3 regions of the Gracilibacillus phocaeensis genome follow, and region 1 is predicted to be linked to each of the others. Evidence: riboswitches for the same ligand, from Rfam matches in the RefSeq annotation. Region 1 holds a riboswitch; each other region holds the start of a gene.
What was found. Region 1 has a riboswitch for thiamine pyrophosphate ahead of E0E32_RS09085 (YkoF family thiamine/hydroxymethylpyrimidine-binding protein). Riboswitches for the same ligand answer to the same signal wherever they lie in the genome.
Positions count from the first base shown of each region.

Region 2: linked by a shared signal. The riboswitch ahead of tenA (thiaminase II) and the one ahead of E0E32_RS09085 (YkoF family thiamine/hydroxymethylpyrimidine-binding protein) in region 1 are both predicted to bind thiamine pyrophosphate.
Region 3: linked by a shared signal. The riboswitch ahead of thiW (energy coupling factor transporter S component ThiW) and the one ahead of E0E32_RS09085 (YkoF family thiamine/hydroxymethylpyrimidine-binding protein) in region 1 are both predicted to bind thiamine pyrophosphate.

Region 1 is NZ_LR131144.1:282,956-293,368, reverse strand. It holds gene E0E32_RS09125 (IDEAL domain-containing protein) at 58-300, opposite strand; gene E0E32_RS09120 (cation diffusion facilitator family transporter) at 455-1,345, shown strand; gene E0E32_RS22170 (hypothetical protein) at 1,342-1,653, opposite strand; gene E0E32_RS09115 (GNAT family N-acetyltransferase) at 1,809-2,336, opposite strand; gene map (type I methionyl aminopeptidase) at 2,745-3,506, opposite strand; gene E0E32_RS09105 (YjcZ family sporulation protein) at 3,790-3,891, opposite strand; gene E0E32_RS09100 ((S)-benzoin forming benzil reductase) at 4,015-4,767, opposite strand; gene E0E32_RS09095 (trans-sulfuration enzyme family protein) at 4,778-5,911, opposite strand; gene E0E32_RS09090 (DegV family protein) at 5,934-6,776, opposite strand; TPP riboswitch at 7,009-7,113, shown strand; gene E0E32_RS09085 (YkoF family thiamine/hydroxymethylpyrimidine-binding protein) at 7,212-7,802, shown strand; gene E0E32_RS09080 (ECF transporter S component) at 7,803-8,408, shown strand; gene E0E32_RS09075 (ABC transporter ATP-binding protein) at 8,386-9,957, shown strand; gene E0E32_RS09070 (energy-coupling factor transporter transmembrane component T family protein) at 9,954-10,413, shown strand, end outside.
Region 2 is NZ_LR131141.1:316,402-326,814, forward strand. It holds gene E0E32_RS01955 (rhamnogalacturonan acetylesterase) at 1-89, shown strand, start outside; gene E0E32_RS01960 (hypothetical protein) at 212-1,405, shown strand; gene E0E32_RS01965 (exo-rhamnogalacturonan lyase family protein) at 1,412-4,012, shown strand; gene E0E32_RS01970 (DUF1961 family protein) at 4,024-4,713, shown strand; one part of gene E0E32_RS01975 (IS3 family transposase) at 4,776-5,698, opposite strand; one part of gene E0E32_RS01975 (IS3 family transposase) at 5,698-6,343, opposite strand; TPP riboswitch at 6,577-6,679, shown strand; gene tenA (thiaminase II) at 6,775-7,443, shown strand; gene E0E32_RS01985 (hypothetical protein) at 7,630-7,941, shown strand; gene E0E32_RS01990 (sulfurtransferase) at 8,201-9,043, opposite strand; gene E0E32_RS01995 (quinone oxidoreductase family protein) at 9,290-10,231, opposite strand.
Region 3 is NZ_LR131143.1:533,010-543,422, reverse strand. It holds gene E0E32_RS07045 (adenine nucleotide alpha hydrolase family protein) at 488-1,177, shown strand; gene helD (RNA polymerase recycling motor HelD) at 1,362-3,731, shown strand; gene E0E32_RS07035 (aldo/keto reductase) at 3,845-4,684, shown strand; gene E0E32_RS07030 (PspC domain-containing protein) at 4,720-4,902, shown strand; gene thiW (energy coupling factor transporter S component ThiW) at 5,119-5,619, opposite strand; TPP riboswitch at 5,689-5,804, opposite strand; gene E0E32_RS07020 (LacI family DNA-binding transcriptional regulator) at 6,018-7,019, shown strand; gene hxlB (6-phospho-3-hexuloisomerase) at 7,034-7,591, shown strand; gene E0E32_RS07010 (bifunctional 4-hydroxy-2-oxoglutarate aldolase/2-dehydro-3-deoxy-phosphogluconate aldolase) at 7,605-8,234, shown strand; gene E0E32_RS07005 (TRAP transporter substrate-binding protein) at 8,283-9,311, shown strand; gene E0E32_RS07000 (TRAP transporter small permease) at 9,327-9,812, shown strand; gene E0E32_RS06995 (TRAP transporter large permease) at 9,812-10,413, shown strand, end outside.

The DNA of each region.
Region 1 (10,413 bases):
GCCCGTTCTTTTTTTATGGAGGATATTCTTTTAACTTATGTGTTTGTCTACCATTGCTTATAGCTCCCAAATATATCGATATTCTTTTGTCAAGGTCTGAAAAGCTTCCTCATTACTCTGATCCAATGCTTGATTGATTGCCTCGTCCAGACGCGCTTTATTGCCTTGAAAACAAATATCGTCCAACACCATTTTAGCAGCTAAACGAATCTCGGAAGAAATTTCCCTTCTTGCCTGTATAACCTTTACTGGATTGCGGTCAAAACGTTGCAAATGATAATTCACCATATGTTTTTTCAACAAGCACGCCTCCCTTTCTTGCTTAGTTACTTACATATTCCCCAACCACAGACATTTCAAACATCGTTCTGTCTGTTCATTAGAAGAAGATAGTTGTTTCTGATGAACTTTATTTGGTAAACTGAGCTTATCATTGCTCTACTGGAGGATGTCTATGAATCAATATGATAAATATAAAGAAGGGGAAAAAGGGGCATGGTTAAGCATTATTACCTACCTTGTCCTCGCTTGCGTCAAACTGTTGATTGCCACTATCGGTAATTCTGCCGCCTTACGTGCAGACGGTCTAAACAATACAACTGATGTTATTGCCTCTGTAGCCATTCTTATTGGCTTGAAAATATCAAGGAAACCACCAGACGCTGATCATCATTATGGTCATTTTCGAGCGGAGATGATCGCCTCTCTTATCGCTGCCTTTATTATGATGACAGTCGGTCTCCATGTTTTATCGGATGCCATCCAAACGATGTTTACCGGGGAATTTCAACCACCAAGTATGTTGACCGCATGGACTGCTCTAGGAGCTGCCATCGTCATGTTTGCTGTATATCTATATAACCTTCGGCTTGGAAAGCGAACGAATAGTACTGCCTTGAAAGCGGCGGCTCGAGATAATAAATCCGACGCATTGGTCAGTATTGGGGCCTTTGTTGGTATTGTCGGCGCACAATTTCAATTGTATTGGCTGGACCCATTAGCTGGCGCCCTAGTTGGTCTTATTATATGCAAAACGGCCTGGGATACTTTTAGCGAAGCAACCTATACACTGACAGATGGCTTTTCACCAGATGAGGCAGAAGATATTAAAGCGACAATAGAGAAAGAACCCCATGTGCTGCAAATCAAAGATATCAAAGGCAGACTGCATGGTAACCAATCTTACATAGAGGTAACTATCTATGTTGATCCTGATATGACGGTAAAAGAAAGCCATAAAATAGCCGATCAGATTGAAGATATCTTAAAACAAAAGCATGATATTCCTCATGCCCATATTCATATTGAACCTTTTGTGGAAGAGGACAAAGGACAATCCAACTAAATTCTTACGGACAGAATTTCGTGTCTTGGCAGTTTTTTGTCCGTGAGATCCATTCTTACGGACAAAACTTTGCGGTTCGACAGTTTTTTGTCCGTTAGATTCATTCTTACGGACAAAACTTTGCGGTTCGACGGTTTTTTGTCCGTGAGATCCATTCTTACGGACAAAACTTTGCGGTTCGGCGGTTTTTTGTCCGTGAGATCCATTCTTACGGACAAAACTTTGCGGTTCGGCGTTTTTTTGTCCGTTAGATTCATTCTTACGGACAAAACTTTGCGGGGTGCCCGTTTTTTGTCCGTTAGATCCATTCTTATGAGAAATTGCGTTCTTCATTGTATTCAAATCGGGGTAGCAATTATTCAGTATCTCCTAAACCGCAAAATTCCGACAAAGCAATTGGTCATCGCTCTTCTTCACTATTACCAAAAAGGACCATGGCTTCTACCCGCCGTGGCCCTCCATTTTATAATTTCTCCAATAACGCTGTAATACTAGGAAAACCATAAGCTGTTTCCTGGTAAGTCCCTGTTCCGATAGTTGTTTGTTCTTGTTCGATCTTCTCAGCTCCGAGTCGCAAGTAAAAATGATGGGTGGGATTATTCGTGAGCACCCAGATCAACAAGGAATTATAATTTAGTTCTTGCATCTCTTCTGCAAACGCTTTTAATAATTTCTTGCCGAAACCTTTTCCTTGGTAATCAGGTAATAAATAAATAGCTGAGATTTCTCCATCAAACCCAAAACGTTCAGTGCGCTCTTTTCCTCCAGCGATAAAGCCAACGATATCACCTTCTACCTCTATCACGGATACAGGTTGTTGCTTTCTGGATAACTTCAAAATCGTTTCCCAATAAACTTGATGATACTCTACTGTTGTGTTTGAGACATCTTGTTCATTAATTAAATCTTTGTAAGTTGCCTTCCAACTATGCACGTAAACCTCTGCAATCGTTTTGGCATCATTTATCGTCGCCTTACGAATTTGATACATCGTATTTTACACCCTAACCTTTTATTATGTGTAGAAACTGTTGTTTTTAAAATCATGTCTGCAAGCTGATGGTCATGCTGTATCCGGAAAAATAATGACCCTCCTTGTCCATTTTGTCTACATAGTTAATCAACATAGCACAAATGCTGATCATCACCACCATTGAACTATGCTTTCCAATCACACATGGCAACAATGGAAACCCTTCCAAATTGGTCAATAAATAAAATAGCTACTGTACAGAGCTTGTTGCATTAGTATCCCTGCTTAACAAGCGCTTCTGAAAATAGGCTTCGTTTTTCCTTAAGCTAGCCGGCCTGTTGGGCTAATACCTTGCAAATCACAAAATCAAAATCAGTGGATATTCCACCAACAAGCCGACTTATATTTATGTTATATTCAATTTATCTAATCTGTCAGCCCCTCTTGATCTGTCAAAATCATGGGTCCGTCACTGGTAATTACTAATGTATGTTCATATTGGGCAGATCGCTTTCCGTCCACTGTTCGTGCTGTCCAATTATTGCTATCCATCTTGCTTTGCCATGCTCCTTCATTAATCATCGGCTCAATCGTAATAACCATTCCTTCTTTCAATCGTGGCCCTTTCCCTGCTAAACCAAAGTGAGGTATTTGCGGATCTTCATGAATGGTTGGACCAATCCCGTGACCAGTGAAGTCACGCACAACAGAGAAACCTTCCGCCTCAGCATATTGCTGCACCGCATGGCCAATATCTCCAATGCGATTTCCCGGCAAGGCTTGTTCCATGCCCACATATAAAGACTGTTTCGTAACATCTAATAACTTTTTTGTCTTTTCATCTGGTTCACCGACACAGTAAGTCCAAGCGGAATCAGCCAATCCACCGTTTAAATTGACCACCATATCAATTGTGACAATATCTCCTTCTACCAGCTTTTCATCCCGTGGAAATCCGTGACAAATCTCGTCATTTACTGATGCACATGTTGCATACTCATAGCCGTTGTACCCTTTTTGCTCAGGTGTGGCTCCATTTGCCGCTAAAAAGTCCTCTACAAAATCATCAATTTCCTTTGTAGTAACACCTGGCTGGATGCGTTTGGAAATTTCCTGATGACAACGTGCTAATAACTTCCCTGCTTCTTTCATCATTTCTATTTCACGTTTACTCTTCCTTGTAATCATTAAACAAACTTCCTTTCTTACTCTTCTAACAGACCTTACTCCTTTAAAGTTTATCATACTTCGATCAAAAGTTGTGCTAAAAACTATTACAAAATCCAATCAGGTGCTTCACTGCCTTCTTGTTACGAAACTGAATCCGCTAATTAAACGCCTGTAAAAAGTATCGGATCAGCAAGGATGTATTTTGTGAACGAGATTTTATTTTACAAAAAGTATATACTGTTTTTCCTTATGCGAAAGAACCTGACAACACGTTGGTTTGTCAGGTTCTTCCCATCATATATTAATAGCCGCCATAACCCCAAGAAGCACCGATGATGATTAGAAGAATAAACAACACCACAACCAATGCAAATCCCGAACCGTAACCATATTGTCCGCTCATCAAAATCCCTCCTTTTCATACTTACACTTATAAGGTATGTCAAAAGGGAAAAAAAGTCCTTATTATTTAAAAAAATGGGTGGATACCTAATTATTTTTTGATGTACAGGCAAAAAGCGATCGGCTACAGTAGCTCCTTCACGCTAAGGTATTGCCCATTAACAAGATCCTCTGGCTTCAACAAGCGATCAACCAACACACGCGCGACTTTCTCTGTGCTGCGCAATTGATTATGCTGTTTATAGTCTTTGAATTGCTGTACATCGCTAAACTGACTCTCGTCGGAAGAGCGGATTTCTCCTTGCATATCCGTATCCATAATACTTGGGTCAAACAGCAGTACTTTTTTTCCTGTGCCAAGTTGTTCTTGTTCTAGAGCCACAGTTTGTGTATACCGATCCAATCCGGCCTTGGAACTGCCATAAGCACTCCAACCATAGACCGATCGATTCGCTGCACCAGACGTAACATGGGCAATCACACATGAAATATCAGACTCTCGCCAGCCTTGAAGCCACAGGTTGGTAATTATCATAGGAGACAGCAAATTCACATGGACATGTCTTGTTAATTCACCACTCGTTTGTTTCCCTACCTGCTCTATCGGTGTAACAACCGCTGCATTTTGCACTAAATATACAGCTTGCAGTGGTTTTGTTTTCAGATCGTCCATCACCTCTTGCAACTTCTGCTCGGTTTGCTGAAGATCTGCTAGGTCCACTGTCACATGATGATACTGGCCAGGAAGATCTTCATTGGCTAAATCCTGATTCTCATGCCGTGCCAGTCCGATGACATGGATAGAAGCTTGCATAAATAGTCTCGCAATCGCTGCCCCCAAACCTTTTGATGTGCCAGTAACTACCGCATATTTCATACGAATCCCCTCATTTCTGTGCTTGATCTAAGGCGTTGACAATCATGGTGATAATATCCTGTGCCTCTTCTATCCCTACCGAAATTCGAACGATCCCTTCACTTATCCCCAAAGCCTGTTGAGTGGTGGGTGGCATATTTCGATGAGAGGTTTTGGTTGGATACGACACACTTGTTTCTACCCCAGCTAGGGTGGCAACAATCTTCACCCATCCCAACGATTGAAAAAAAGTTTCTATATTTGCTGCATCACTTAGCTCAATCGTCACAAGCGCACCATTACCTTGTTCTGACAGAAAGGCTGGATAGTATACCTTTTGCACCGCTGGATGCCCTCTTAATGCCTCGGCCAAGGCGGACGCATTCTTGACATGCCGCTCCATTCTTACACTTAATGTCTTGAGGCCACGAACCGTTAGCCATGCCTCAAACGGACTGAGATTGCTTCCTAAGTTAACCATCTTTTCTCGCGCAATTGCGATTAGATCCGCATGACCTACGAGCACCCCTGCCGTAATATCACTGTGTCCACCTATATATTTAGTTGCACTATGTACGACTAAATCCGCGCCTTCTACAAAAGGCTGAATCAAATATGGTGTGGCAAAAGTATTGTCTACCATCCATTTTAAATCATGCTTTTTGGCAAACTCGTTAGCTTTCGGCAAATCCTCGACACGTAACAAGGGATTGGTCAATGATTCTGTATACAATAAAACGGTATTATCCTGCAATGAGGAGGTTAAATCCTCTCCAAAATCTACAAAACTTACTTCAATGCCAAAGCCCGTTAACTCCTTTTCCAATAATTCATAAGTACCCCCGTACAAATCTTCTGCTGCGATAATATGATCACCTGCTTTAGCAACAGCTAGTATACCAACCAAAATAGCAGATAAGCCAGATGAGGTAGCGATACCTGCAGGTGCCCCTTCTAATTGCGCCACAGCAGTACCTAACTCATCTGTATTGGGATTACCAACCCTGGTATATAAATAGTCACGTTCTCCGCTGTAATAAGATTCCATATCCTCCAAGTCTTTAAATGTAAAAGCAGATGTCTGATGGATAGGGGTAACCTTTGTTGGTATCCCTTCTCGTTCCATCGTTACATGTACCGACTTTGTATCAAAACCTTGTTCCATACTCTCACTTCCCATCTATCCTTTAATTTCGCAACCATGCCAAACACAAGGTACCGTGACCAGTGTGAACACCAGCAACGGGCACCAGGGTTTGCACTTGTATTTTTAACCCTTGATAAAGACTGCCTATTTCATCTTTCCACTGGTGCGCTTTTTCCTTCACACCAGCATGTAAGATACAAATTTCTTTTAATTGGTGCTCCTGCATTGCCTCTGCTAATAGCTGGAACATGTGACGTTTTGCCTTCTTTTTACTTCGCACTTTATCCTTTACGACTACTTTCCCCTCGTCAAAACCAAGAATTAAATGAATATTCAACAGGGAGGCAAATAACGTTTGGGCCGCGCTAACCCTTCCGCTTCTACGTAATTGTTCAAAACTTTGTGGCATTAAATACATTTGGGCTCGATTCGGACATCCTTTTAAATATTCGACAATTTCTGCAACATCTGCCCCTTGTTTTGCCATCGATACACCGTGACGAATCATTTGGCCCAAGGCAAAATCACCAATCTGAGAATCAATGACCGTGACTGGCAAAGAACTCATGTTAGCCGCAGCTGCAGAGCTTTGATAGGTTCCCGTTAGTTTACTAGAGGCATGGATAGCAATCACTACGTCATATTCCTTCTCTAATCGCTCATATAAATCAGTAAAATCGCCAAACACCGGCTGACTTGTCTTTGCTCCCTCACCATGTTGAAGCAACAGTTCGTATATTTCCTCTTTGGATAAATCCACCTCTTCTTTATATGCCTTACCATCGATAACGACATTTAAAGGTATAATAAAAATATTATTTTCCTCTGCAAAAGTGGCATCCAGTCCACATGAACTATCTGTGACCCAAGCTACCTTCGTCATATGCAATCCCCTCGTTTCTTTCATATTTGTCTATTATTAAGCGCTTATTTTGCTTATTTCATGCCGTGTATTCCTATTCATATCATACCATACCTGTGGAATAGATTATAGGGAGAGAACAAACAGGGCTTTACAGATAGCAAAAGTTTTTGTAAGATAGAAACTATCACAGGCTAAACGTTTATCGAAAAAAGTTTAGCTGCGGTTCCAACCGTAAAAAATTGCATAAACCGTAGTACACTAGGGGAGCTTTGTGAAATGGCTGAGAAGGTCTGTGACCTGACCCTTATTACCCGAACTAGATAATACTAGCGTGGGGAAGTGTAGTTGGTCGTATGGACGATTTGTTTACCTAGCTTCTTTACATACGTACAAACTGCATTCCCTTCGGAGTGCAGTTTTTTTGTGATCAAAAATAGACTGGAGGTATTTTTTATGACAAGTCATTGTGGAACAAGTCGGATTGCAGGGTGTCAATTTACGTTATTCCCGATGAGTGATCGTTTTGTTGATATTATCTTATCGAGTTTACGGGAAGTAGACAGCTCCAAAGTATGGATGCACACAGATGATGTCTCTACCTGTATTCGTGGGAAACGTGTGCACCTTTTCGATGTGACGAAAGCCCTTTTTTTTCATGCTGCTAAAACAGGTGTACATGTGGCTATGAGTGGAACCTTTTCCATCGGATGTCCTGGTGATTCAACTGGAGATGTATATATGGATGAATCCAGTCAAGTCATGAACCAAGCAGCTGACTCACTAAACCAATCAGCGGGCTGTAGATTTTCATTATATCCGTTAGGTAGAGAAGATTATATGGAGCAAATCTACCAACAAATCGATTGGTCCAAAACGGCAGGGGTTGACGTCAGCCATAGCCATTATGCAACAAGGTTAGATGGCGATGTCCATGATATCTTTCGTGTATTGGAGCATTGCTTTGAGCAAGTGCAACAGAAAGTGTCACATGTCACCATGTCATTTACCATTTCAGCAAATAGTCCATCTAAAGGGGGACAATAAATGAAGCAGTGGAAATTAAAAGACATTGTCTTAATGTCTATGCTCGGGGTTGTTTTTGGATTGATTTATTTAGCCTTTTTTGGAGTAGGCAATGTTTTATTTGGGATATTAACACCGTTTGGCTTAGGTCCCCTTAGTTATGAAATTATTTTCGGGGTTTGGTTTATGGTATCTGTTATTGCTGCCTACATCATCCGCAAACCGGGTGTTGCACTGACATCGGAAATCATTGCGGCATTAACCGAGGTATTAATTGGTTCAACAGCTGGTCCATCATTGATTCTAAGCGGGATTGTTCAAGGAGCAGGGGCGGAGCTCGCCTTTGCAGCGACGGGCTGGAAGGACTATCGCTTAAGAATTCTTATCCTTTCTGGAATGGGTGCAGCCTTGGTCAGCTTTCCATATAACTACTTTGTATCGGGATATGATGCTTATGCTTCATGGCTTCTCATCCTTATGATAATCACTCGATTAGTCAGTGGTGCCATCTTTGCAGGTATAATAGGTAAATTTATAGCCGATCAATTAGCGGCTACTGGTGTATTAACGGGATATCCATTAGGAAAGGAGCATCAACAACAACGTGAAGACGACCGCGCCTCGTAGTCCATTGTTTCAATTACAAGATTTTTCATTTACTTACCAACAGGAGAAGAAACCGACCATTAAGCAGATGTCTCTTTCCTTATACAGCGATGAAATAACTCTATTAATGGGATCAAGTGGTTCGGGTAAAAGCACGCTCGCCCTCTGCCTTAACGGGCTATATCCTGAAGCAGTCGAGGGTTCTATAGCTGGAGACATTTTTTTTCGGGGAAAGGCTATTCAAGATTATCCGAAGGGACAGTTAAATCAACAAGTGGGTATTGTTTTTCAGGACCCTGAAAGTCAATTTTGTATGATTCATGTCGAAGATGAATTGGCCTTTGTGCTGGAGAACTTATCTGTACCTAAAGAGCAAATGCGCTCTCGTATGATCGAAGTACTCGAGTTAGTTGACATGCGTCCGTTTATCCATCATAAAATTCATCATCTATCTGGCGGGCAAAAACAAAAAATTGCCCTCGCCTCTACTCTGCTGCTTGAACCAGCATATTTGATTCTTGATGAACCAGCTGCCAATCTTGATCCAATGTCCAGATTAGAATTAGTCAACACTATAACAACCATTCAGCAAAAACGGCAGCTGGGAATACTTATTATTGAGCATCAGGCAGAAGACTGGATAGGCATTGCCGATCGGATGCTCGTGTTAAACCAGGACAATCAACTAGTAATGGATGATCAGCCACACACGGTTTTTACATCACACAGCAAAGAACTAGCCTCTTATCACATTATCACGCCTGCAGCATTTGAGCAGTCAACTGTTAGGGCTACACGGGCTGCTTCCAACGGGAAAGAAATTGTACGCGTCGATGCATTGTCTTTTCACCAGAAAGGGCGGTTGGTTTTAAATAACATATCGTTTTCCATTTGCAAGGGTGAATTTTTAGCTATTTTAGGCGAAAATGGAGCGGGAAAATCCACCTTGTTGCAGCTGCTATCCCGGCTAAAAACTTCCCGCTATGGTCAGATTTCTTTTCATGGTATAGACATAATGAATTGGCAGGAACAAGCATTAAGACAAAGAACAGGCTTTGTCTTTCAGCAACCAGAACATCAATTTATTTGCTCAACTGTTTATGATGAAATTAGTTTTGGTATGAGGCTTAATGGGCAACCTCCAGATAGGATTGATCAACGTACGGAGAAACTCTTACAAACGTTACATTTGCAAAAGCATCGATGGACAAACCCATTTATGCTAAGCGGTGGCCAAAAAAGACGGCTAAGTGTTGCTGCCATGTTAGATGAAACCCCTGATCTATTGCTGTTCGATGAACCTACATTTGGTCAGGATGCCCAAACGACAAAAGAACTGCTTCACTTAATAGAAGAATTACGCCAGCAGGGGACGGCCATTGTTTTTGTTACACATGATATGGATGTAGTGGCTAGTCATTGTGAACGAGCTTTGGTGTTACATCAAGGGGAAATCGCCTTTGATCATACTCCGGATGAATTATGGAAACATCCTCTGCTTTTACAGGAAGCAAGACTTCGTCCACCTTATTTTAAGAGGCGAGAGAAGCAGAAGGCAGGGTCTTTATGATACAGACGATTAACCCCAGTATCAAGGCATTAGCAATACTTCTTCCTGGGGTGTTGCTAAGCTTTGCCTTTGATATCATTACACCGTTGATTTTCTTTGTCTTTGTTCTGTTGTTAACGTTGTTTTTCGCTAACATATCCGTTAAAAAATGGCTTATATTTTTCTTGCCACTTTCCTTCTTTGCTATAAGTGTTGCCTGGATGTCGATGCTTTATACCGATAAAGCGTACGCAACAGGACCTGTTATCTTCCAATTTCTTTGGTTTGAGGTTACCTCAGGCAGCCTTCAAGTTGGGGTTAGTTTGGCATTGCGTTCTTTATGTTTTATCTCTTTGTCTTTACTGTTCGCCTTAACAACAGACCCAACTAAATTTATGCTGAGCTTAATGCAGCAGGTTAGATTATCGCCAAAGCTTACTTACGGTATCTTGGCAGGTTATCGCTTTCTACCTACCT
Region 2 (10,413 bases), on a different contig from region 1:
AGGCAGGTGCAAACCAGATGGCGCGTCTTGTAAGTGAGCAGGTGAAGGACTTATCTGTACCACTTGCCTCCTATGTAAGAGGAATGTAGGGAAGATCTATTGTTGGCAAAAGAAAGGTGAGGATATCTTGAATCAAATAATTGGAGATAACCAAAATGAGGCAGTGTTACTGGGAACGATTGATATAAGTGAAGCTGGAATCAACTGTAAAATGTATTTGGGTGATTTAACTGGAAGTGGTCGAATGGATATGCTCGTCGTTCAACCAGATGGCGGTATCGATGATCGTTATGTTCCGCACCAAGTGGAGGCGATGACAGCCTATTCGTTGGAAGGGAAAATACTTTGGCAGGTGGGTGAACCTAGTGACCATCCAGGAGGGCCAGGATCCGATTATCCCGTGCAGATTTATGATATAGATGGTGATGGATATAATGAAGTGTTATGTGTGATGGAAAAGCAATTCTTCATTTTGGATGGTAAAACAGGGGAAAAGAAAAGTAGCTATCCGTTACCGAGTGAAGAAGCACATGATTGTATTATCATTGCAAATCTATCAGGAAATTCGTTTCCACAAGATATTATATTAAAAGACAGATACCATCAAATGTGGGCACTTGATAAGGACTTTGAAAGGTTGTGGACACACAAAGGAAACATCGGTCATTATCCTTGGGTCTTTGATTTTGATGGTGATGGCTACGATGAGGTAATGGCGGGCTACGATTTGGTCAATGCCAAGGGAGAAAAATTATGGTCATGTCAACCCTTAGACGATCATGCCGATTGTATCTGGGTTGGTAAAGTAGAGCCAGATAGTAAAAAACACCAAATTGTTATTGGCGGAAGTGTCACAGTGATGTATGATCATCGAGGCCAAGAGCTATGGAGATATGAAGGATCCGTAGAATCGCAGCATATCAGCTTGGGGAAATTCCGCGACGATTATCCGGGCTTACAAGTAGCGGGGCTTGATCGGATTATTCGAGGAGATAGAGAAGATACCGGTAAAGATGGATTGTTTTTATTAGATTTACAAGGCAAAGAAATATGGAAAGAAGATCGTGACTCGAATGGCTGGTTAACGATTATGGAAACCATCAGAAATTGGGATGATCAGGCATTGGATTATATCCTAGCCTACCGCCGGGGTGGAGGTGTGAACCCTACGATATATGACGGTTATATGCAGCCAGTGGTCACTTTTCCAGTTGATGGTTATGTTGCCTATGGCGATTTAATTGGAAATGGTTACGATAGTGTGATCATCTACGATCAAGATTATGCCTATGTATATGCGAGTCAGCCGTTTTCATTGCATCCGATAGAAGATCGACCAATCAAACAGTCCAAACGATTATACTCGGTGACATTATATCCTGGCGGAGAATATGAAAAGGAGTGATCGGTTATGCAAAAAGATATCGAACTATCATGGCTGGATACGGAAAGTGACTTATCAACGGGGGTAACGTGGGGAGTGCCTTGGGCAAGAGGTCAGCTACATACGTTGCCAACTTTTGATCTGAAAACGACAGATACGAAAACCTCTGATCTTCCAGTCCAAACTTGGCCAACTGCCTATTGGCCGGATGGAAGTATCAAATGGACGGCACATGCAGCCTCTATTTCGGCACAGCAAGCAGATCCGCAGCTATTATTAGCGCGTACTTCATCCATGAATAAACAGGAGAAAGTTGTTATAGAAGAAACCGATGAGCGTATACAGATCGATACCAAAGAAATACAGTGTACCATTCATAAGAGGGATAGCTTTTTTATTGAGGCAATGGAAACAAAGAATAAGACGATCTGTAAAAAGGGTCGACTGATTGGCATTAGGGAATCTCACCATCGAACAGAGGGCATAGATACCTATCGTCAGGAACCTTTCTATAGTGAATTACATGAAGTGACGGTAGAACAAGCGGGTCCAATCAGAGCGGTGATTAAAGTAACGGGAAGGCATAAACTGAGCAACAATAATCGGGAGTGGCTTCCGTTTCAAGTGAGACTATATTTTTATCTTCACCAAACAGAAGTGAAAATGATTCATTCCTTTTTATATGATGGGAATCCGAACCAAGATTTTATTAAAGGAATTGGCATAGAATTTGCCGTTCCGATGAAGGGTCCCTTGTATAATCGATATGTTCGTTTGGCAGGTGAAGAAGGCTTTTTTAAAGAATCACCTAAAGGGTTATTAACGTTGCGGACTCGGGGTGATTATGAAGACAAGTATAAACAACAAATACAAGGTAAAGCCATTTGCTTAACAGAAAGTGATCAAGCCTTTAAGGACCTGCTAGATGATGCAGCTACCTGGAATCATTATAAACTAGTACAAACCTCTGCTGATTCCTACGCAATTTTGAAACGAACACAACCTGGATGTGCATGGGTACGTGCCGCTGATGGGAAACGATCGGGAGGATTAGTTTATCTCGGTTCCGAAATCGGTGGTATTGCCGTTGGATTGCGTCATTTTTGGAAGAAGTATCCTACTTCTTTTGAAATAAACGATTTGCAAGCAGAAGCCGCGGTTGTAAAGACATGGTTTTGGTCACCAGAAACCGAGGCAATGGACATGCGTCATTACGATACAGAAACTCATGTGACTTCTTCTTATGAAGGAGCTGAAGAACTGCGAAGTACTCCATATGGTGTCGGTAATACCAGTGAAATATCTATCCATTGTTTTGCTGCTACTCCTGATGCCGATACGTTGGAGAAGCTAGTCCGTAAGAAAGAGTCTCCCCCTTTATTAATATGTAAACCTGCTTATTACCATCAAACAAGAGCACTAGGGATATGGAGTTTAAGAAAAACAGATACGGCACTAAAAAGGAAACTAGAGCAGACTTTAGATGAGGTGCTTGCCTTTTATTTGCAAGAGATTGAGCAAAGGAAATGGTATGGCTTTTGGGATTATGGCGATATCATGCATAGCTATGACCCTATTCGGCATGTATGGAGATATGATTTAGGTGGGTGTGCCTGGCAGAATACCGAATTAGCACCGAATTATTGGCTGTGGTACCTGTTTTTACGTACTGGCAGAATCGATATTTTTCACATGGCAGAGGCAATGACTCGTCATACCAGTGAAGTAGATGTTTACCATAAAGGCCCTTATAAAGGTCTCGGTTCCAGGCATAATGTTAGTCATTGGGGGTGCGGCTGTAAAGAAGCACGAATAGGGGCAGCGGGATTGCACCGATTTTATTATTATCTAACAGGAGATGAGCGTATCGGTGATATCATGGATGAAGTGGTAAATGCCGATTATACAACAGAGTATATTGATCCGATGCGAGCATACTTCCCAACAGATCAGTACAGTACGCATACCAGAAGTGGACCGGATTGGGCGGCTTTTTGTTCGAATTGGTTAACCAGATGGGAAAGATATCAGGACGATCGCTATCGTGACAAGCTATTTACAGGCATTCAATCCTTGGGAAAAATGCCCTTTCGACTTTTGACTGGTCCTGTATTTGGTTATGAGCCAAAAACCGGTGAATTATTTTATATGGGAGCAGAGAATAAAGGACATCACCTTATCTTTAGTATGGGAGGAGCTCAAGTTTGGATGGAAATGGCTGAACTATTGGAAGATAAAGGGTGGCAGGACATGCTAGTTGAATTTGGCGCTTTCTATAACCTTCCTCCCATTGATAAAAGTCGGTTAACCAATGGAGAAATCAATGGAGTAGATTGGAATATCCCCATGTTATCTGCTTCTTTGGTTGCATATGCTGCTGCCAAGAAACAGGATAAGGGCTTAGGTGATCTTGCCTGGAAACTCTTATTAGCTGATCAAAGTCATTGGCATATTAAGTCACCATTACATGTGGAGGAGATTACAGATTATTTACACCCCATACTAGAAATAAAAGACATTTCAACGAATACAGCTGCGCAATGGTCTTTGAACGTTATCATCTGTTTGGAATTAGTAGAAAATTATTTGGACCATTCTTATGAAAAGATGTTAAAGGCAACAAACTAGGAGGTGAACCGATGTATTGGCAAGAACAGTATAACCATCAATTAATCTATCATAACCCATTAAAGAGTCATACGGATATCAAGGATTTTCGCCTGGAGGGAGAGGCTGCCTTCAGTTTTCCTTTGCAACGTTTGCGAATGGAAAACATCAAAGATCCGAAAGAGGGACAAAAATCAAACTTTGTCTTATGGTGTCAAGATCATTTTCCTGAGAATATAGCTATAACTTGGGATTTTTGGCCGATTAGAGAACCAGGATTATGCATTCTTTTCTTTGCTGCAACTGGGAAAACGGGAGAGGATTTGTTTCATCCTTCTTTGGCGAAGCGAACAGGTATATATGATGAATACCATCATGGCGATATCAATGCCTATCATGTATCTTATTATAGAAGAAAATGGGAAGATGAACGGCAATTTCACACCAGTAATTTGAGGAAAAGCTATGGCTTCCACTTGGTGTCACAAGGGGCAGATCCATTGCCAAGTGTTGTCGACGCCAATGGTCCTTATCATATAGAATTGGTGAAATATCAAGAAAATATCCAATTTTACATCAATCAGTTGTTGATCTTTCAGTTTTATGATGATGGTGAAACACATGGTTCGATTCTACGGGATGGTAGAATCGGATTTAGGCAAATGGCCCCCTTAATAGCAGAATACGCAAACTTCAACGTATTCCAGATTAATAAAAAATAAGGGAAAGCACCTTTTCTGTTTGAACTGTGCCCCGTCAAGTAGACAGTAAAAAAACAAAAACTCTATGCAACAGCCTGGTCCCGATATTCCAACGGTGTCAGGCTGTTTAATTTCTCCTGGTAACGTTCTTCATTATAAAATTGGATATATCGATCAATATCCTCTACTAATTCTTCAAAGCTCTTATATCGTTTTAAATCATAAGATTCACTTTTAAAATGGCCAAAAAAGCTTTCTACAGGCGCATTATCAATACATTTCCCAACACGGGACATGCTGCGTGTAATCTCGGCTTTTGTTGTCACCAAACGATATTCCCTCGATGTATATTGCGAACCCCGATCACTATGCAGTAAAGGCGTGGCACCTGGATTTGCTTCCAGTGCTGCTTTAATGGTTTCCATAACCAGCTCATTATCGTTATAATAACCAACCTTATAGGCAACAATCGAACCATCATAAAGGTCTTTAATGACGCTTAAATAAGCTTTATGACTCAGGCTGTATTTTAAATGTGTGATATCCGTTACCCATTTCTGATTTGGCTTGTCTGCCGTAAATTCCCGGTTCAAAATATTCTCCTCCATGTTGACGTAGCTTGTTTTGGTGGAATATCCATTCGAACGACGGATAAATGATTTTAAGCCTAATAAAATCATCAAACGACGAATGCGCTTCAGATTATATCGTTTTCCGTATTTGCGATCAATCACCATTCTGATTCGCCGATAGCCATAGATTCCTCCGTACTGTTTAAAAATCATTTGGATTTTCTTGATTAGCCATGCATTTTCGTCTTCTTGCTCGCCTGGTATGTGATGCAGCCACTTATAATATCCAGAACGGGACACCTTTAAAATATCGCATAGTAATTGAATCGGCATGCCTGTTTCTTCATGATAGGCATGAATGGCTTCAAATGCCGGGACTTGTTTCCTTAATCGTTCGATCCTCTCCTTTCGATTTCCTCTAACTTTTTTAAGAGACCAGCTTCTGCCTCCAAATATTGATTACGGTGTTCTAATTCCTTAATCCGAAGCTTTAATTTTTCTTCTTCCGTTAGATTTGGCTTAGTTTCTAATGTCTTCCCGCGGCGGTCCTGAAGAGCCTGCTCTCCGTCTTTCTCATATTTACGAACCCAGCTATAAACCTGTTGATAGGAAACTTTATACTTCTCCGCTGCTTGATGATAATTGGAATCATTGGCAATCGCATATTGGACAATCTCTATCCGTTCTTTGAATGTGGTTTTACGTCCTTCGCTCATTTTAACGCTTCCTTTACTAGTGGATTTTATTGCTTTACCACTAGTATAAAGCTTTATCCAACGACGTAAAACGGAAGTGGACGAAATATTAAATTGTTCACATGTTACCTTGAGGCTATTTTCTTGTTCAAGATAGAACGCTACAGCCTGTCTTTTTAATTCCTCTGGGTACTGTTTCCAATTCCTTGACTCCTTCAATCCATCTATCCCATTACTTTTATATTTACGAACCCATTCTTTCACCGTATTTTCATACATTTCGTATTTTCTTGCGATAGCACTAATCGGTTTCTTTTCTTCCGTCACCTTTTGTACAATCTCCATACGTTCTTCTAGCGTATGTTTGGTTATTCTTTTAGACATTAAAAATACTCCCTTCCTAGTAGGAGAGAATTTTTATTATTTCTCTGTCTACTATAAAGGGAGCCTATCACCTTTAGTCGCTGCTTTTGTTCCCAATTCTCATTGGAACATGATTCCAATCATGAGACCAAAAACCATGAGGGCTATTCTGTGTACAATTGCTATTCACCAAATCCTCAAGGCTTGACTTCTCGATTTGTTCTGCTAGCATGAAGACAACAGAATAAATTCAAATTTTCTACTAGGGGCGCCGTAATGGCTGAGATAAATGTATATTTAGCACCCTTAGAACCTGATCTGGTTAAGGCCAGCGGAGGGAAGTAGATTCAGCAGTTAAAGTATACACTGCATTTATGTGCGTGTATATCTTTTCCTATGCCAATACTTCCTTCTACTAGTCTTTAGAAAAAAGATGATGAGGAGGATTTTTTATGACATTTACAGATGAATTACGTGCTGCAACGAAGGAGAGCTGGAAAAAAAGTTTAAAACATCCATTTGTACAAGGGATTGTGAAGGGAGATTTACCGCTAGAAACATTCAAATTCTATATTTTGCAAGACATTTATTATTTAAAACACTACGGTAAAATTCATGCTATTGCTGCCTCACAAGCAGATGATTTTAAATTAACCGCTCTTCTAGCTGATAAAGCCCGATTTACAGCAGAAGCCGAGCTAACTGTGCATAAGCAACATGCTGAGATTTTACATATTACACAGGAAGATATCGACAACTTTAAACCTGCTCCAACTGCCTATGCGTATACCTCTCATTTATATCGGGCCACCATGTCTGGGAATCTTGCACATTCTGTTGCTGCGATTTTACCATGCTACTGGTTATATGCAGATATCGGAAAAGCAAATGAATCGGCAACACCAGAACCGGAAATTTATCGTAACTGGATTAATATGTATGCAAGTGATTGGTTTCAAGATGCAACGAATGAAATGATTGATTTACTAAACAGATTGGTTGAAACAATGAATGATCACGAAAAAGAGAAAGTAAAGGAACAATTTATTATTGCAAAAGAGTATGAACTTCTGTTTTGGGAAATGTCTTATAACAGGGAAAGCTGGCTTTCAGAAAAGTAAGTTTTCGAAATGCTTTCATTGTTAGAATGGTAAACATTCATTCGTGTTTGATAGTTGAATCCAAAAATCTTGCGCTCTAGTGGTTACTAGGGTCACCAACTTGCTTTCTTCGGTAAAACATGGTAAATACTCTGAATAGGAAGAAGTTAGATCCAACTATATGGGATAATGTGAGGTGTTATTGTCATGACCTATTTGTTTGCTCATGGACTTGGTCAACATTCTAGTAGCTGGAAAATAACGTTAGACTACATAGAAATGACAGAGAGAGTAGCTTTACCTGATTTATACACCTTGGTCGAAACAGACAAGATGGATTATCACAATCTGTATCAAGCTTTTTGCGGAGAAAAAGATCAGGCAAATCGAAAAGCAGCTGAACGATTGAGTCATCGAATAAAGGGAGCAAACTTTGGAATAATTGAAAAAGCAGGACATGAAGCAAATGTAGATAGCCCGAAACCCTTGGCGGAAATAATAAAAGGTTTTTGGTGCTAGAATTAAAAAAAAGAAGGATCCAAAAACAGAATGAAAATTAATTTTCTGTATATGGGTCCTTCGTTTAACAATCATCCTATAACCAAAAATAAGGACTTATAATTGGCTTCCACCTGTTACATCAAGATGATGGCCGGTAATATAAGAAGATCGATCGCTTGCTAGGAAAGCGACTGCTGGGAGTGATATCCTCCATTCGTGATCATACCATTCCATATAAATCTGCCCATCAATTACTCAGACATAACATTTTTCCAAACTACTCTTCTTTTGTCTCTACTTTATTTTCATCGTAGGAAATCCAGTCACTAAAGCTTCCTGGATACAGTTTTACATTTTCAAAGCCTGCAAGTTTGAGTGCTAGTATGTTCGGACAGGCAGATACGCCTGAGCCACAGGAAACAATAATCTCTTCATCCTGCTTCAAATGACCGAAATGACTTTTAAGCTCCTCCGGGTTTTTCCAAGCTCCGTTATCTGCCAATACCTCTTTCCAAAAATAATTCTTCGCGCCGGGAATATGCCCCGCTTTTCGGTACATGGGTTCCACTTTGCCTAAATAACGGTTTTTAGAGCGTGAATCGATTAAATGAGCAGACTGATCTTCTAGTTTTTCTTTCACCTCATCTATGTCTGCCTTCTCACCTGTACGGATGGCAGGGTGGTACGTTTTTGTTTCTGGCTGGGGAGCTTCATCTGTCACCTTATTTCCATCGATGACCCATTGTTCATATCCTCCGTCTAGCACATAAACGTTTTCGTGACCGAGATAATATAATAGCCACCACATTCTGGCGGCAAACATATCATTGGATTGATCGTAGATAATAACCGTTGTCTGATTATCTATCCCAATCTGGCCAAGTTTTGCTGCCAACCTCTTCGTATCAGGCAGAGGATGGTTTCCCCCGTGTTTTTCTTTTTTACCGGACAGCTCCTTGTCCAGATCCATGTAGACCGCACCAGGTAAATGATCTTTTGCGTATAAATTCCTTCCCGCTTCCGGATCATCAAGCTGAAATCGGACATCAACAATCACTGTATGATACTCTGGGTTTTGTAAACGATTTTTTAACTGGTTGACGCTAATCAAATAAGACATAGGATCCCTCCAGAATTTGGCTCATAAAATACTTCTTTACTTTCTATTCAATGAAACATATGCTGCATTTTCTTTTCTTTATTTTAAATATTTATTGCCATTACTGTCCATTCTAACCTATGCAACTGATTCTACAAAGTATATTGTTTCTCTTAAAGCAGTGCTTTAACCATTGTCTGGCACACTTCAGTTGATACTTTTAGTGAATAAAGCTTTTACGAAAACAGAATGGTCCATAAATCACATTCAAGTATCCATCTTTATAAGAATTTTACCGATATGTCTGTTATTTTTCATTTTCTCAAAGGCGTATTCCATTTCGTCCATGCTGTATATGCTATCGATAGGTGTGCTGATTTTATCTTTATAAACCAGGTTCATGACATCGTGAACCGTTTTTCTTAATTTTATTGGATAATCATTCATGATACTGCCCGAGCTGTAACCGAGTATACTTAAATTTTTAGAATGAATGATTTCGGTATTCAGGTAACCTGCCTGAAAACTGCTATGACCATATGTGATCAGATGCCCATACATGGATAGTCGCAATAAATCCTGTTCTATAGATTCACCGCCGATCGGATTAAAAATCCTATCATATAACTTATCTGTATCATTTGCTGGTCTGTCTCTTAATATCAAATGATCTGCCCCTAGTGACTCTACATATTGTTTTTTATTTGATTTTGTCAAGGCGGTTACATGAGCCCCTTGATATTTACAAAATTGAACAAGTAGGGAGCCTACACCTCCACTGGCACCATAAATAAAAACCTGATCATTCGGCTTAATATGAGTAACGTGAAAAACTAAATCATATGCGGTAACGCCATTACTTATATTGGCAGCTACAGCTCTTGAACATAAATTATTTTTTAGTTTAAAGACTTGATTTTTATTGATATTTACCTGCTCCGCGAACGTACCGCCTTGTTTTATCGCCGCTACTTTTTCCCCTATGTGAAAATCTTTTATATTTTCACTAACACGTTTAATATAGCCAACACAATCAAAACCAGGGGTGAAGTTTGCTGTTTTGGCATGATATCTTCCTTCAATACCTAGAATATCTGCATAATTCAAGCTGGCATAGCTAACTTCTATTTGCACTTCGTCCTTTTCAGGCGGATGTAAATCATGATTTTTGATTACCAATCCACTGCTGTTAGAAGAAACATATCGCATTCAATATTCACCTCGTATTTTTGTGATGTATGATGATGTGATTATTCATGAAGCATAGGTGGTCTATTCTTTTTAATCCCATTTAACCCGAATAAGAATGAACATGCTTTTCTTACTGTTGAAGTGGAAGGGAAGACTGATAATCAAAAATCCAGTCTTTATCTACTTTCTGATTACCAAAC
Region 3 (10,413 bases), on a different contig from region 1:
AATAATTCGCTGGCGAAGTTTGAACACGCACTTAAAGGAAACATGAATGGAAACCCTTTTTATATAGTGGAAAAACAACATTACTTTTCAACAACATTTTTCATCTCATCGTAACTGTTCGTAGCTCAGACAAAGGTAGATATGGAGAATAGCTTACCATGGTTTATTATACAAGAAAAAAGATATCAATGCATGTATGACGCAACGATATGGAACGAATTTTATCAAATGTAGGCGATTTCAATTCGGTGAAGGGAAAGGGTTGCAACAATTTGCAAAAAGGTACTATACTTAATATAAAATACGTGTTAGAATAATACAGTTTTCAGCATAAATGAAATTGGTTTACTAGACAGTCGAAAATACCTCGGCATCGCTCAGATAAGATGAGGGGTTACTGTCTTTTGTATATAAACAGAAGAATTTTTTTGGTGAGGTTTCATTATTGGTGGGTGAAATGATCGGAATAGAAAGGTGAGTTGTGGATATGAAAAAGGTAAAAAGCTGTATGGATGAAAGCATATTGGTCTGTGTATACTATGGTCCTAATGGAGAACGTTTGATTAAGCGTGGTCACAAACTAGCACAAATTATGGATTGTCCTTTATATGTATTAACGGTAGACAACCTGCCATACGATGCCTTTGATCCAGATAAGTCAGAGTATGTTGATAAGTGGAAAGAGCTTTGCGATGAGTTAGATGTAGATGCGTTTATTATCCGTGACAACGAAAAACGTTCCTCAGTAAAAGTAATCAAAGAAGTAGCCCATCAGTATAACATTACCCAGATTATATTAGGACAAAGCCCGCAAAGGCGTTGGGAAGAGATTACTAAGGGGTCTTTTGTAAATGTATTGTTGAAAGAATTGACGTTTATCGATCTGCATATTGTCTCCTTAGAAAGGTCTTTAAAGGGAGTGGATAACATACCATATGAAAAAGGGGTGCGAGGTTTCTTACGAGAAGAGGAAGAGACAGGGAGATACCTTTTGAGCTTCACCCGTTCTAAACATAACCTTTATGAAGGAATTTTTTATAAGGAAGTCGGCACCGATTTCAATAATGGTATATTTAAGTTTATTGATGATCATGGTAAAATGAAGAAAGTACACGTGACAGAGGATATATGTACGGGGAAACCAGATGCCCCTCCTAATGTAAAAAATATACGATAGCAGGCTCCCCTTTTGAAAAGCGGGAGCCTTGCTTGTCCAATAAATTCGTTAGGGTTTAATAAATGAAAAAGAAGTCATTTTGTGCTAATCTAGTGGGCAAACAAGAGAAAATAAGGAGTAAGCTTGATGCTTGTTAGGAAATATAAGATCACAACATCTGTAAAGAGCCATGGAGGTGGAATCAATGGCAGAGGAAAGCAATCAACAGGATCGGCAGCAGGAAGAACAGCGAGTAAGTGAAGTAGTTCGTGAAATTTCAAGAAAGATAACGGAATTAGAAGAAAGAAAAAAAGACCTTAAAGAAGATGTCATTGATATTAGACGCGATTTCTGGGAAGATGTCACGGTGAATATCGAAGAAATGGATGATAAAATCGAAACAGAAGCGAGTATCAAACAACAGGCTGAATTTTTGTCAGAGCGAGAGCGCAGCCATGGACAGGTTAGTGAACGCCTGGATATATTAGAACGATTGAAAAACAAACCATACTTTGGCCGTATTGATTTTAAAGAATCTGGTCAAGAAGAGGGAGAACCAATCTATATTGGTTTGGCCTCCGTGCTTGATAAAGAAGAGAATCATTTCCTAGTGTATGATTGGCGTGCTCCGATTTCGAGTATGTACTATGATTTTCCACCTGGGCCGGCAAATTATGACACAATAGATGATAATATTTCCGGGGAAATAACTCTAAAACGACAATATATGATCCAACAAGGAAAACTAAAGGGAATGTTTGATACAGGATTAACAATTGGTGATCACTTATTACAATCCGTTCTTGGGGACCAAGCCAACACCAAAATGAAAAGCATTGTCTCCACTATTCAACGAGAACAAAATCAGATTATTCGAAATGAGAAGGCAAGAGTGCTGATAGTGCAAGGAGTGGCTGGGAGTGGTAAGACATCCGCTGCCCTGCAACGAGTAGCCTATTTGTTATATCGTTATCGGGAGACACTTACATCGGAGCAAATTGTTTTATTTTCACCCAATCCTTTATTTAATAGCTATGTGGCCACGGTTTTACCGGAGCTTGGTGAGGACAATATGCAGCAAATGACGTTCTATCAATATCTGCATCGTCAGTTAGATAATCGCTTTACCTTAGAAACCCCTTTTGAACAAATGGAGTTTTATTTACAGAAAAACAGGGATTATTACCAAGCACGTGTGGAGGCTATGCATTATAAGGCAAGTATGGATTACAAACGTTTAATCGATATTTTTCTGGAACGGCTTTCTCACCATGGTTTGAAATTCCGCAATATTTCCTTTCGTGGTGAGACCATTATTCCAAAGTCGCTGCTTGCCAAATATTTTTATAAGACGGAAGACACACTATCTATTTCCGAACGAATGGAAAAGGTCGCTCATTGGATTCTTGTACAGTTGAAGAAAGTTGAACAGCAAGAACGGGAGAAAGATTGGGTCTTAGAAGAAACGGAACTACTAGAAAAAGAAGATTATATGGATGTCCATCAGACTCTGCAAGAAGAGAACAGTTTCTCGGAAAATAGTTTTGATGATTATGACCGAGAAGAAGCATTGTTGAGAAAACGAGTGGTAGCTGACAAGTTACGTCCTTTACGTAAGAAAATAAAACAGCTTGCTTTTGTGGATACCTTGCAAACTTTCCGCCAATTGTTCACTAATGGAGAGTGGGCCGAGGAAGCCGGCTTGGTGCTGCCTCCTGATTGGAAGGATATTTGTGTCTTAACTGATCAATATTTGCAGAGGAAATATCTCACTTGGGAGGACGCCCCTGCTTTTATTTATTTTCAAAAAAGTATATTAGGGTTTGACGCGCAGCGAACGATTCAACACTTGTTTATTGATGAAGCACAAGACTACACGCCATTTCAATTTGCTTTAATGAAGAAGATGTTTCCGGTCAGCCGGATGACTTTGCTTGGTGATATTAACCAAGCGATTTATGCACATGCACTGCGGGAAGAAACACTTTTGTCGGAGAGATGGCAGGAGAAGCATGAGAGAATTGTGTTAACACGTAGCTATCGCTCAACGGCACCCATTGTTGAGTTTACCAAATCTTTCGTAGAGAACGGGGATTTAATCGAGCCTTTTGAACGAGATGGTGACAAACCTATTTTTATCGAAGTAGAGCAGCAAAAAATGCTGGATCAGAAGTTAATCGAGCAAATCGAAACATATCAAGCAGAAGGTCATGAGACTATTGCCATTATCGGCAAGACGATGGCAGAGTGTGAGAAGTTGTACCAACGTTATCATCGTTTGATAAATGTGCATTTGATGACACAAACGGCACATACTTTTGAAAAGGGTATTGTGATTATTCCAACCTATTTAGCGAAAGGAATCGAATTTGATGCCGTCATTATAGCGGACGCCTCAAATGACAATTATCAAGATGAATTAGAACGTCATCTATTTTATACGGCTTGTACAAGGGCAATGCACCAGTTAGCTTTGTTTACTATCAAGGAGCCAACCAAATTCCTCAAGGATGTATCGCACAGATTGTACAGTCACTATAAAATTCATCAAATTGGCGCAAAGGCGGATCGTTAATCATCAATGTTTGATCAAATAGGAAAAAGGGAATGGTGTGGTAGTAGTATTCCACCTGTGAGGTGTTTTCCCCAGGTGGTACATAAGAGATGATAAAAAAGGAGGAAGGCGTTTTGGCTTTGAATTTACAATCGACAACTACTTTGCATAATGGTGTGAACATGCCATGGTTTGGTTTAGGCGTGTTTAAAGTGCAAGATGGCGAAGAGGTTTACAATTCTGTGAAATGGGCGCTGGAGCATGGCTATAAAAGTATTGATACGGCGGCTATTTATAGAAATGAAGAAGGGGTAGGTAAGGCAATCAAAGATTCGGGTATCCCAAGAGAAGAGTTGTTTATTACCTCAAAGCTGTGGAATGGAGATCAAGGCTATGAGGAAACATTCCAAGCTTATCAAGCGAGTTTAGATCGATTAGGATTAGATTATCTGGACTTATACCTTATTCACTGGCCAGTACCAGAACAAGACAAGTATAGAGAATCATGGCAGGCGATGGAGGAACTATATAATGATGGGAAAATAAGAGCGATCGGTGTAAGTAATTTTAAGGAACACCATCTTGATAGACTGTTGGAAAAAGCAGAAATTACACCAATGGTTAATCAAGTGGAGTATCATCCACATTTACAGCAAAAAAGCCTGTATGACTATTGTAAGAAGCATAACATTCAGTTAGAGGCGTGGTCTCCGTTAAAACAAGGGGAACTATTAACGGATGAAACATTGATGGAGATTGCAGAACGACATGGGAAATCCACGGCACAAATTATTTTACGTTGGGACTTACAGCAAGAAGTAATTACGATTCCGAAGTCGGTGAAACAACAGCGTATTCATGATAATGCGGATGTATTTGATTTTGAGTTAACCAATGCTGAAATGAAATTGATTGCCGACATGAATAAAGACGATCGGGTTGGGGCGGACCCAGATGAAATGAACAATCGATAAATAGGGAGGCAAGACTCTTCAGGAGGGATTTCGTGATGAACAGGAAATTAAATAAATCGGTGAATGACCGTGTCCTACTTGGCGTTTGTGGAGGGATTGCCGATTTTTTCGGCATCACTCCTTTACCCGTTCGCATTATTTTCCTTCTTACTTTAGGAGGGTCTTTCTGGGTTTATGTCGTATTGGCCTATGTTTTGGACGATGCTCCTACCTTGTGATCATAAGGTTGATGACTGCTTGTATCTTAGCAGTCATCAATTTTTTTCTTGAAAAGTAAAGAAAAAAATCTTTGGTATAAAAGGATTAGGATAGATCTCGACCTTGAATGAATCGGGGTGCTGATAAGATGGATGTTTAACATCATCCATCTTATCAGTAGTTCGTATCTAGTTTCGGTTAGTAATAAGGGAGCAGGTGGAATTTGTCAGTTTTTCTTATTTAGATGGAAGTGTTTGATTGACAAGTGAGGTGTGCTTCACACGTGACAGTAGTAACAGACCAATCAATGCCCCGGTAATACTGCTGACAAGAAAGCCGGGCAGAAAGGCCAGTACTCCCACTGAAGTTCCCATCACAAGCTTGGCAAAAGGGACGCATAATAGCGAGCCAATAATGCCTGTTCCGAACATTTCACCCCCTCCAGCAAGCCACTTCTTATGTCCCCATCGATAAAGATAGCCCGCTAATAAGGCGCCAACCATTCCTCCTGGAAATGCCAATAATGTACCAATACCTAATAGATTTCGTAATAATCCAATCGTAAAGGCAATGACAACAGCTGGTATAGGACCAAGCATGACGGCTGCAATGACATTAACGGCATGCTGTACTGGATAGGCTTTTGCCACCCCTGTTGGGAACCAGAGAAATTGCGACCCCAGTGTGCCAATTGCAATGAGCACCGCCATTATCGTGAGTAAATGTGTTCGATTCATTTCTTTTCCTCCTTTGTTTTTTTGCACGCAAGGAAGGAAAAAAGCCAGATTCTTATGATAAAAAGAACCTGGCTAAATAACCTACTTCCCTCCGCTGGTTATCAACCAGATCAGGTTCATAGAGTTAAAAGGCTTGATCGCGCCTTTCTCTCAGCCTATACTGATAGGCACCCCTAGTAGTGCATGCATATGTAATTGTATGTCATTGTACCAAAGATAGCGCAAAAGTCAATTTTTCACAAAGTTATTGTCCATGTATATAGCAACATTCCTTTTCATTATCGCAAAAATAAATTTATATAAAAGGGTTGTAAAACGCTTTCTAATGATTTATACTTTCACTAAATCGATTTACTAAACCGATTTAGTAGTTAAAAGCTAGTTAGAGGGGTATGCGTATGAAAAGGATAACCATTGCAGATGTAGCTAAATTAGCCGGGGTATCAAAAAGTACTGTCTCCCAATATCTTAATCACCGTTTTGATTATATGGGAGCGGATACTAAACAAAAAATAGAAAAAGCGATCCAGCAATTAAACTATAAACCGAATATGGTCGCACGTAGTTTGAAACAAAAATCTTCTACGACAATTGGGGTGATTGTGGCTAATATCCTCCATGTATTTTCTACTCAGGTGATTCGGGCGATTGAAGATTTCTGTCAGGAGAAAGGTTTTCATGTGATTGTCTGTAATGCCGACGATCAGCCAGAGAAAGAGAAGAAATATATCGAGATGCTGCGGGCAAAGCAAGTGGACGGTGTGATTGCCTTCCCAACTGGCGATAACGTGGAGCTTTATCAAAAACTGCTGGAAGAAGATTATCCCGTTGTTTTAATGGATCGAATTATTCCATCTCTGGATATTCCATCGATTTTATTGGACAATCGAACAGCTGCCCAGTTGGCTGTCGCTGAAATCGTTCAGCAGGGCTTTCAACGGCCAGCAGTTGTCAGTTCACCACTTACAGCCGCAATTACTCCTCGAATAGAGAGGGTAGAGTCTTTCCAGCGGAGCTTACAGGAACATGGATTGGAGCTATTACCTTCTTACAAGGTAAGTGGAAAAATGGTGGATTTAACCAACAAGTTAGCTGAACTGTTTCAAAATGAACAACCGCCAGATGTTTTGTTTGCGATTAATGACCGTGTGCTACATGAGGTATTAACGTTCATTAAACAGCAAGGATTAAGGATACCAGAGGAGGTAGCGGTGATAAGTATTGACGACGTGTCCTTTGCCAATTTCTATAACCCACCGTTAACCACGATTTCTCAGCCTGCCTTTGACATGGGGAAGAAAGCGGCAGAAATACTGTTTGAATGTATGGTTGATCAAAAGGAGGAAAAGCTGCAAGTTTATCGTTTTCCACCAACCTTAAATAAACGAGAATCCTGTTGAGAAAGGGTGTTACCATGAAAAATATATCAACTACCATTGTAAACGAAGTGCGAGAGGTGCTTGATCATGTCAAGGAAACAGAGATGATCCAATTAGCAGAGGCCATCCAGTCTGCCAAACGAATCTTTATTGCCGGAACAGGTCGATCAGGGTTAGTGGGAAAAATGTTCGGCATGCGTTTAATGCATAGTGAATATCCGGTATTTATTGTAGGAGAAACGATTACGCCGAGCTTAGGTTCCCAAGACTTGTTGTTGGTTATTTCCGGTTCGGGTGGTACCGCTAGTTTACTCCAATATGCACAAAAAGCAAAAGAGATTGACGCCAAAGTAGCCTTGGTCACCACCAATCCAGATTCAACGATTGGACAACGAAGCGATGTAACGGTACAGATCCCAGCGGCAACGAAGAAACGCTTGGCGTCAGAACCTGAAACTATTCAACCATTAGGCAGTTCATTCGATCAGTCCGCTCATCTGTTATTAGATGCGATTATCGTCTATTTATTAGAAACCTATCCAGCTGCTCGTGATGAGGCAAGCTTACGTCAGCAGCACACCAATTTAGAGTAGAGGAGAGAAAATTATGTCTATTATCGAAGGAATTAAGCAAGAGAAGGTGGTTGCCGTCATTAGAAAGGCAACGAAAGAAAATATAGTACCTATTTTGGAAGCGTTGGCAGAAGGTGGCGTACATCATGTGGAAATTACGGCAGAAACCCCGCAAGTAAACCAAATTATTGAAAAGGCAGTACGAGAAGCAGATCCAGCCATGAAAGTTGGGGCAGGAACCGTACTAGACCCGGAAACAGCCAGATCTGTCATCATGGCAGGGGCGGCTTTTGTTGTCTCCCCGACGTGGAATGTCGATACACTACGATTATGTCAGCGTTATGGAATCGAACATATTCCAGGGGTGCTGACACCTACAGAAATTTCTGTTGCCTATGAACATGGGGCACGTATGGTGAAGATATTTCCAGCTGATTCTGTAGGCCCGTCCTATATCAAAAATATCCGTGGGCCTCTGCCGCACGTATCGGCAATGGTTACCGGCGGAATCACACTCAACAATATGAATGACTATTTACAAGCAGGAAGTACCGCTGTGGGGATAGGAAGCAACTTAGTAAATGCTGTCCAGTTGAAATCAGAAGCCGACTATCAGGAGCTGACGAAACGAGCGGAAAACTATATTCGACGAGCGAATTCATAAGTCGATAAGCCTCAAATAAGGATCAACATGCATAAGGGAGGTAGCCGCATGTCAAAAAATAAAATGGTGTTCCTTTCCCTATTGGCAGGGATTATTACCCTACTTTTTACGGGATGCAATACGGATGAAGTAGAGGTTAACGAAGAAGGAAAGATAAAAATTATTGCCGCGCATAATCAGACATCACCAGATAATCCTTATCAGGCAGGGTTGTTAAAATTTAAAGAAATAGTCGAAGAAAAATCAGGCGGACAAATGGAAGTAGAAGTGCATGCTGGTACAATTGGGACAGAGGAGTCAGAGTTAATTGAGAAGCTACAATTAGGGGCAGCAGATGTTGTCGTGGCCTCACCTGGTCTGATGACGCAAACAGGAATACGGGAAGTGGACTTGTTTTCTGCACCATATTTGTTCAATACGTATGATCATTGGTTAGCAGCTGTAGATGGTGAAGTAGGCAAAGAGATGGCACAAGTCATTAATGATAAATCGAATAATTCGTTTAAGCTCTTAGGCTACTGGTCAGCTGGTGTACGGCATTACTATGGCAAAAAACCGATTGAATCAATAGAAGATTTGAAAGGGTTATCATTACGTACCCAAACATCAGGGGTTATCTCTGATTTCTGGAAGGAGCTTGGTGTAGTACCATCTGGTATTGCTTGGGGCGAACTATACCAAGGGTTACAACAGGATGTAGTCGATTCATCGGAGAATGCTTATCCATTTTTTGTCCAGCAATCTCACCATACAACGCCTAACGGGAAATATATCACGGAAACGGCGCATGATTTTACGACACGATTTTTACTGATCAATGGAGAGAAGTTTGATAACTATACGTCCAAGCAGCAGGAGATTATTCTGCAAGCGGCCGAGGCCTCTGTGGAAACCGAACGGGAAGTGACCTTGCAGCAGGATGAAGAATATAAAGAGAAGGCGATAGAGGAAGGGGCTGAAGTAAACGAGATTGATCGTGAACCGTTTATCGAGATTGCGACCCCAATCATTGAGGCATTTGCCAAAGAGATTGAAGTAGAAGAATTATTGCAGAAAATCCGTTCATTAGAGGAATAACAAGGAGGTAATTGGATGAGAAAGTGGGTAGGCACCTTAGAAAAAATACAGATTTCCATAGGCATAGCCTTTCTCTTTATCTTTTTCGGAGTGATTGTTCTGCAAATTATCACCAGATATTTAGGAGTATCGGTGATTTGGACCGAAGAAGCAGCGAATTATTCGTTTATATGGGCGGTGTTTATGGGTGCGGCAGTGATGGTGAATCGTCGGGAACATTTTAACTTCGATTTTTTGGTGCAAAAACTACAAGGGAAGAAAAAGATATACCTTCAATTGTTTAACGATACGGTGTTAGTCTTGTTCAACCTATGTATTTTTGTACTGGGGATTCAAGTGGTACAAGAATTTTGGAGTTATACCTGGTCTTCCATTCCGGAAATGAAGATGGGCTATGTATGGATAGCCATTCCCATTATGGCAGGCACGATGCTGATCTATACGCTAGTGCATATGGCTAGTCATATCCAATCCCTACGAGGGCAGGAGGTGCATGAATAATGGGATTTTTACTGCTTGGTTTGTTCCTTGTATTGATGTTCGTTGGGGTACCGATAGCTTTTGTAATTGGGATTGTGGCCTTGATCGGAATAGCTGGTATGCCGTATACACCAGAAGCCACGGTGCCAATGAAAATGGTGAATGGGTTAGACTCATTTGTGCTATTGGCCGTGCCTTTATTTATTTTGGCAGCGAATTTAATGAATTCAGGTAAAATATCAGAAAAGATGATCGAATTTGCCTTAGCGATTGTTGGTTCGATTCGTGGCGGGCTAGCGCATGCGAATGTGCTTGTATCGATGATGTTCGCAGGTGTATCTGGCGCTTCACAAGCAGATACAGCCGGAGTTGGAAAAATCCTGATACCAAGCATGTTGCGTAAAGGCTATGATAAAGAGACGGCTGTTGGTGTAACCGCTGCCTCTTCTACCGTTGGTGTGGTCATTCCACCAAGTATCCCGATGATTATCTTTGCAGGACTATCCAACGTATCGATCGGGGCTTTGTTTCTAGGTGGAATCGTTCCAGGGCTTTTAGTCGGTTTGGCGATGATGATCTTGATTTATGTAGTCGCCGTTAAACGAAAGTACCCGAAGGATCA